3 regions of the Paraburkholderia sp. SIMBA_054 genome follow, and region 2 is predicted to be linked to each of the others. Evidence: predicted binding sites of a transcription regulator. Region 2 holds the regulator's gene; each other region holds the start of a gene.
What was found. The regulator LexA, encoded in region 2, represses DNA repair genes until DNA is damaged. The targets are predictions, from matches to a motif close to ACTGTATNNNNATACAGT.
Positions count from the first base shown of each region.

Region 1 (2,266 bases), on a different contig from region 2:
GGCGAGGGCGCGCGAGAGGGAACGGTGCGACAACGCAACGCCACCGCGGTACCGCGCCAGCAGCCATGCCGCCTGTCCCGTTGGAGCGACGCTGATCGTGGCCGTAACCCCGATCGCGTCGGCAACTCGCCGCGCCATGCGACGTACCGAGCGGATGCCGCCGAAGAGCCGCAGACTCGCTGACACGTCGATGAGCACCGTGCTCTCCTCGGCGATCACGACCTGCGGTGACAGGTTCAGCAGTCCGGTGGCGATCCCGCGCACAGCGTTGACTTCCGCCGTACTGTCGCGCTCCTGCATGACCGTGGCCGGCGAGAGCGTGAGGACGCCGCCGCGCCGCATGCCGATGCAGACCCCGTCCGCGCGTGCGCATGGGTCGGCGGCAATGACGCGCTCCTTTTCGAGCACGGCAAGGCCTGCGCCGTCATCGGGCTCATGCGACCACTTCGGCCGGAACACTTCGAGGCACAACAACGGGAGATGGACGCCTATCCACAGTTGCATTGCGTTTTACGTTCAGGATTGGAGAGGGCGTCAGGGCGACGAACAGCGGTTCATCGCGGGCGGGGCCGCGGCGCTTCAGAAACTGGACATCGACGCCGCCTTTGGCCGCACGGATCGCAAGGCGCAACGGGGCAGGCGAGGCGTCGCGTGTCGTCGCGAGCGGTCGCGCCATGAAAAAGAGCGACTCGGACGTTTGCGCGGCCAGATGCAGTCGCCGCACCGCCTCGGGCCGCACGTGCTGCTGCCAGAATACGAGCGCGCCACAGGTGCCCGCACGCAGAATCTGCTCGGCAGCCCACAGCGCGTCGGCCGTCTTCGGCGCTTTCACCATCATCAGATTGGAGGCATCCAGGCCCCACCATGCGAACGCCGTCGGCTGGACGTTGTGCGGCGGCTGCAGGAGCACGACCGGCTTAGATCCAAGGCGCTCGAAGGCAGGTCGCAGTAGACGCAGTTCCCCGCAGCCCGTCTGCTGGACCAGCAGATCGGTCAGTGCGCCGCGTGGCCAGCCGCCGCCGGGCAATTCCGCCGTAAGTGCGTCATCGCCGCAAGGGATGACCCGCGATGCAGCGCGGGCCAACTGGTTTCCTTTCCAGAGCCCGGGGTGTATCGCTTCGGGTAGCATGACGGCGCTCATCGCTCTCCCCTCAAAACACTGTATATATAAACAGTAGTATAGCCTGGTAACGCGCCCCTTACATCGCCCGTGCGAAGCGACGTGGCTTTCGAGGCGGGTACGCCAAATGCTGCGATCGGGATGCAATCCCGCGCCGTCAGGTCGCGTGGACTGCACAGCCGGCCCACTTCATGGCGACACGTACAGGCAGTCGGCTGAGTTGAAAGCCAGGCGCTTATCACGACGCCTGGCTTTTTTTAGCCGGCGACGCCCCGTCTAGCGCCGTCCGAACGTGCCGTGACGGGGTTTCCGGGGGTGGCCAGAGGCGGCGCTGCGCCGGGCAGGCGCGCGAGTATCGGGCGCACCGGACTTCAGCCACGCGGCGACATCTGTCCGGACCTTGCCCACAAAACCGATGGCATCCTGAACCGCCTCTGCCGTCGACAACTGCTGCGCGATGTCGTCGGGCACTGCACCGACCGCCATCAAGACCGCCCGGCCAGCCACAAGACGTTCCGTCGTCGTGCTGCCATGCGTAAGGGTCAGAAGAAAAGCGGGCTGATCTTCGGCGTCCGGGTCGTATGCAATATCAACCGACGAATCCGGCTCTGCCGCGTCTTGCCATAGCGTGTAGAGGTCAGGCGCTGCGCAGTCCGTCAGTTCCGCAGCCCTGTCGAATCCGTCATTCACCTTTACGACCGTGTGCCCGACCGGATCAATGAGATAAAAGTGGAACACGCCCGCCTCCTCGCCGCACACCTACACCCACGATAGGCTACGGAGGGAGCAATTTGTCGGCCAGCGGGCGGGCGGGGCTAGTGCTGCAGGCTGCCGCGTGCCGCAGGGAGGCCCGTTCGCCCCAAAGTACTAGAAAATCGTCGGCGCGCGCGTTACATACCGGGATTTCCACAGCCTCAGTTGGTGTCACGCAAAATCTGCTCGGTCGCGATGAAGCGTCAGTCGTCTTGTTCGTACTCGTCGTCAGTTCGCCCGTAGATCCGCGGCCAAGGCCACGGTTCGAGCGCCCAGGCTGGCGGATGATCGACGAGTTCAAAGCCGTGTTCGCGCGGCTCATCGAAAATGTCGTCGGCCGTCTCTTCCAGAATTTGCTGCATGTAGTCGACGTCACGAACGCTCATTGGATGC
Region 1 covers NZ_JAWRXV010000071.1:20,496-22,761, reverse strand. The annotation lists gene SB822_RS46730 (Y-family DNA polymerase) at 1-504, opposite strand, end outside; gene imuA (translesion DNA synthesis-associated protein ImuA) at 434-1,141, opposite strand; gene SB822_RS46720 (hypothetical protein) at 1,397-1,858, opposite strand; gene SB822_RS46715 (hypothetical protein) at 2,077-2,266, opposite strand, start outside.
Region 1: the regulator LexA is predicted to act here: its motif matches at 1,159-1,176, upstream of imuA (translesion DNA synthesis-associated protein ImuA).

Region 2 (2,266 bases):
TGCCGAATTCCTTCACCGACAGGAACGCTTCGTTTTCCCATGCGATCAGCACATCGCCGATGCCACGCTGCACGAAGCTCGTCGTCGCGCCGCGCGCGCCGGAGTCGAGCACGCCCGCGTTCTTATACAGCTTCGACACGAATTCCTTCGCCTTCTGGTCGTTGCCGCCCGGCAGATGCGACGCGTACGCCCATGCCGCCAGATAGTTCCAGCGCGCGCCGCCCGACGTCTTCGGGTTCGGCGTCACGATCGACACGCCCGGCTTCACGAGATCGTCCCAGTCCTTGATGTGCTTCGGGTTGCCCTTGCGCACGAGGAACACGATCGTCGACGTGTACGGCGACGCGTTGTCGGGCAGGCGCTTCTGCCAGTCCTTGTTGATGAGGCCCTTGTTCGCGAGCGCGTCGATGTCATAAGCGAGCGCGAGCGTCACGACGTCGGCCTGCAGGCCGTCGAGCACCGAACGCGCCTGCGCGCCCGAGCCGCCGTGCGACTGCTTGAAGGTGACCGACTCGCCCGTCTTCGCCTTCCATTCCTTGCCGAAGGCCTGATTGACGTCCTGATACAGCTCGCGGGTCGGATCGTAGGAAACATTCAGCAGCGTGGTGTCCGCATGCGCCTGCGCGATCATCCCGACCGCCGACGCAGCGCCCAGCGCGAGCGCCGCGACCAACCGCTTCGCGCTGCCGCGCTTTGCCTTCTGTGCTCCTGCCAACCCCGTGATCCGAATGCCCATCGACCTTCTCCGTCTTGTTGGTGTGACTGCCTGGTTTCCGCTGATTGCCGCGTTTCGCTGCTGCGCAAGCGGCAAGCGCCTCTGCCGCTGCGTGGGCGTTGCTGCTGCATCAATGGAAGGCAGTCTATCCAGGTGGCTTCATCATTAAAAATAATGTTTCTTCATTTTTTAATACGCAATAGTGGTAAAGGAATGGTTTGCGTCCGCGAGCGCGTCCGTAGCGTCGTTTCAGCGTCGCCTTTCGACGTTCACACGACACCCGCCGCGACGAACTTAAAGTAAAGCTTGAAATGCGCCGAATACTGTATAAAAATACAGTCACCTGTCTATCCATACAGTGGCGCCATGACCAAACTCACCGCACGTCAGCAACAGGTTTTCGAACTGATCCGCCGCGCCATCGAGCGCACGGGCTTCCCGCCCACGCGGGCCGAGATCGCGGCCGAACTCGGCTTCAGCTCGGCGAACTCGGCGGAAGAACACCTGAGGGCGCTGGCGCGCAAGGGCGTGATCGAGCTGGCGGCGGGCGCGTCGCGCGGCATCCGCCTGCTCGCGGGCCAGGACGATTCCCCGCACCAGTTCACGCTGCCGCACGCGAGCATCATGCAGTTGTCACTGCCGCTCGTGGGCCGCGTGGCAGCCGGTAGCCCGATCCTCGCGCAAGAACATATCTCGCAGACTTATACGTGCGACCCGTCGCTGTTCTCCAGCAAGCCCGACTACCTGCTGAAGGTGCGCGGCCTGTCGATGCGCGACGCGGGCATCTTCGACGGCGACCTGCTCGCCGTGCAGAAAAAGAGCGAAGCGAAAGACGGCCAGATCATCATCGCGCGTCTGGGTGACGACGTGACCGTGAAGCGCCTGAAGCGCCGGCCCAACGGCATCGAGCTGATCGCCGAGAACCCCGATTACGAAAATATTTTTGTTCAGGCCGGCAGCGCGGAGTTCGCGCTGGAAGGCATCGCGGTCGGGTTGATCCGACCGACGGAATTCTAATTAGCTGAACACTGTCTGGAGAGACTCATGGAACGCCTTGCCCGCTTGCTGCCCTTTCGCCAGTTCGGTCGTCTGCGCCATCTGCGCGAGCTTGTCCCTTGTGGTTCGCTGACGGCGCTTGCGTCGAACGTCACGGGCGGCACGGCATCGCTGTTCGATGAAGAACCCCAACCGCTGCCGTCCGCGCAGCCGGCATTCGCACGCGTGTCGCTGAACTCGGGCCTCAATGCGGAACCGGCGCGGCGCGCGCCCGTGCGGGTCTACCACGGGTCGTCGCGACTCATCATGGTCGGCACGGTGGACGCCGTGTGCAATATGATCGATCGCGCGATTGCGGAGCAAGGCGATCAGTTGGCCCAGCAGGCGGCGTGAGCGCGGTACAGGCGTGTGACATTCACGCTGAGAAACGCTTGCTTGCAAACTTGCGGGATCGTTTCGGTGCCGATCGGGTCCACACCTGATCGATATTGAAAACGGAGCGTTCTGCACAATGGCAGGTTTGATAAGGATGAAAGGCCGGGTTGGCCGGTCGAT
Region 2 covers NZ_JAWRXV010000069.1:38,591-40,856, forward strand. The annotation lists gene SB822_RS46185 (sulfate ABC transporter substrate-binding protein) at 1-736, opposite strand, end outside; gene lexA (transcriptional repressor LexA) at 1,082-1,732, shown strand; gene SB822_RS46195 (hypothetical protein) at 1,760-2,104, shown strand; gene SB822_RS46200 (DUF2939 domain-containing protein) at 2,223-2,266, shown strand, end outside.

Region 3 (2,266 bases), on a different contig from region 2:
CATGGTGTCGAACGAGCGATTGAAAAACGGGATTGACTAAGGTGTGAACCGCGAATCACGCGGCAAGTCGGTGCTCATAGTATGGTCGTTCCTTGTCGTCAAGAATCGCGTACAAGGCAGCAACATCCTTTGGGTCTGGGTTCAGCCATGCGTCGATATGCTCTTCTTTGATGGGCACAATGCATCGGTCATGACCGGCCGCAGCAATTTCCTCGGGCGGCTCGTCCGTAATTGCAGCAAAAGACAGCAGGTCTGGCTCACCAGGAGCGGACCAATGCGACCACAGACATGCCACGAACATCGGTTGGCCGTCGCTCGGTCGGAATTCCAGCACCACATTTTCGTCCTTCTCACCCTCAGCAAGCTGACGCCCTTCCATCTTCGCGCGGCTCACGTTCTCGTAGAACACATCGACGACGAGGATGCCGTGCCGATAGCCAAAGAGAGGCTTCCAGAATCCACCCAGGTTGTCGCGACGCGCGTTGTAGGTGCCCGGATATTTGATGTCGTAGTTCGCGGGCTTTCCGGCAATGCGGCATTGATAGCGCATCGGCTTGATGACGCGCTCGCCATCTTCAACGACGAGGACGGGTGCGTAATAGCCAGGATATATGCGTGAGTCCTGAGGTTTCAGCTCTGTGCGCTTGAGGTCATCAATGCGCCTCAGCGTGGCTTCGATTTTGTCAGTCGCAATTCGTTTGCCCGCTGATGCCGCCTTGGTCACCTTCTTTTCCAGCGTGCGCTCTGCGTCTGCAAGCCGGGTACGCTGCTTGAACAGCTCCTGTTCGAGAGCGGAATTCTGGGTCTCATTGAACCAGCCGATGGCGCGCCGGATTGCATCCGTTGCGGCCTCGTCCGCCTCCAGGAATGCAACATCAAGCGCCTTTGGGACTTTAATCCTGGAAGCAGCCTCTGCCCTATCGAAATAGAGTTTCGCGAAGTCCTCGATGCTCGTATGGGCACCGAACATCCGAACGTATCGACGGTAGTTCGCCTGAATTTGCGCGCTGTAGCACATCAAACTCTCCCAAAGACAAATATCCAGCCGGCAGGACGGTCATACGGCCAGCCTCCGCGTACACCCGCAACGTGCATCTGCCGTTTGGCGACGGATCGCGCAAATAGTTGAGTCCTTTTGCCGCTCCTATCGCGTAGCTCAGCGTCGGCGCTAGCACCATGATACTGGCAGAAAATCCAGGCTATACTGTATATCCATACAGTAATTATCTGACCATGGACAATGCTCGCACCCCATTACCGGAGTCAATCCACCCAGCGCTCTGGCGCGCATCGCAGCTCGCGCGCGGTCGCGTGTCAACCGTCGACACGGGGTATCCGGTCTTGTCGCACGAGCTGCCTGGCGGAGGGTGGCCTATTGGGGCGCTCACCGAAGTCCTGGCGCAAGCACTGGGTTCAGGAGAGATACGGCTGCTCGCCCCGGCACTCGGGTCACTGAAGGCGCCAGTGGCCCTGGTTGAGCCACCGTGTGCCCCGTGTGCACAGGGTCTCGCGTATTCAGGCATTCGGGCCGAACAGGTTCTCCTGTTGCGTGCAAAGTGCTCAAACGACCAGCTATGGTCGGCGGAGCAGATTCTGAAAGCGAGTACATGCGGTGCCGTCCTGCTGTGGCAGACGCATGCCCGCGCAGATGCGCTCCGGCGCCTGCTGTTGGCTGCTCGCTCGAGCACGTCACTATTCTTCGTATTTCGGCCCATCCGCGAGGCATCAGATGCGTCTCTGGCCGAGCTGCGAGTTGCGGTGCGTCCCGCCGAAGAAGGCGTGAACGCGGACATCATCAAGCGCAAGGGCCCGAAATTCGAAGGCGACCTGACTGTAAATGTGCGGCCCGAGGCAGCGCTCATGAGCGCACGCGCTCGGTCGCGCCGAGCGGTCTTGCCGTTTGAAATCGAAGCTCGAGCAACCGGCGATGCATTCGCCTGACTGCGGCGATTCATCCAAAGGAGATTTCATCATGAGAGCGGACGAGTGGGTTCGAGAGGCTGAGCGAGAGTCAAGGCTCGTCGACGCGCTGTACAAGGCGCGCTACGTCATTTCGTTGCACAACGGCATGACCGTACGGTGTGACGGTGAGGAATGGGCGCTGGACTTTGGGCAGGAGCTGAAAATGATTGACGCAGCGTTAAAGACGGCGGGAATTGACACCGGGCGCCTGAGGCAGTAGATACTTGCAGATCCACCCGAACTGAGGCAATCATTGTGATCGTGCACGGCATGGAGGACCTTGAGAGGTCGACAGATGCAAACT
Region 3 covers NZ_JAWRXV010000008.1:150,880-153,145, reverse strand. The annotation lists gene SB822_RS12295 (SOS response-associated peptidase family protein) at 56-1,018, opposite strand; gene imuA (translesion DNA synthesis-associated protein ImuA) at 1,234-1,941, shown strand; gene SB822_RS12285 (hypothetical protein) at 1,973-2,182, shown strand; gene SB822_RS12280 (hypothetical protein) at 2,258-2,266, shown strand, end outside.
Region 3: the regulator LexA is predicted to act here: its motif matches at 1,204-1,221, upstream of imuA (translesion DNA synthesis-associated protein ImuA).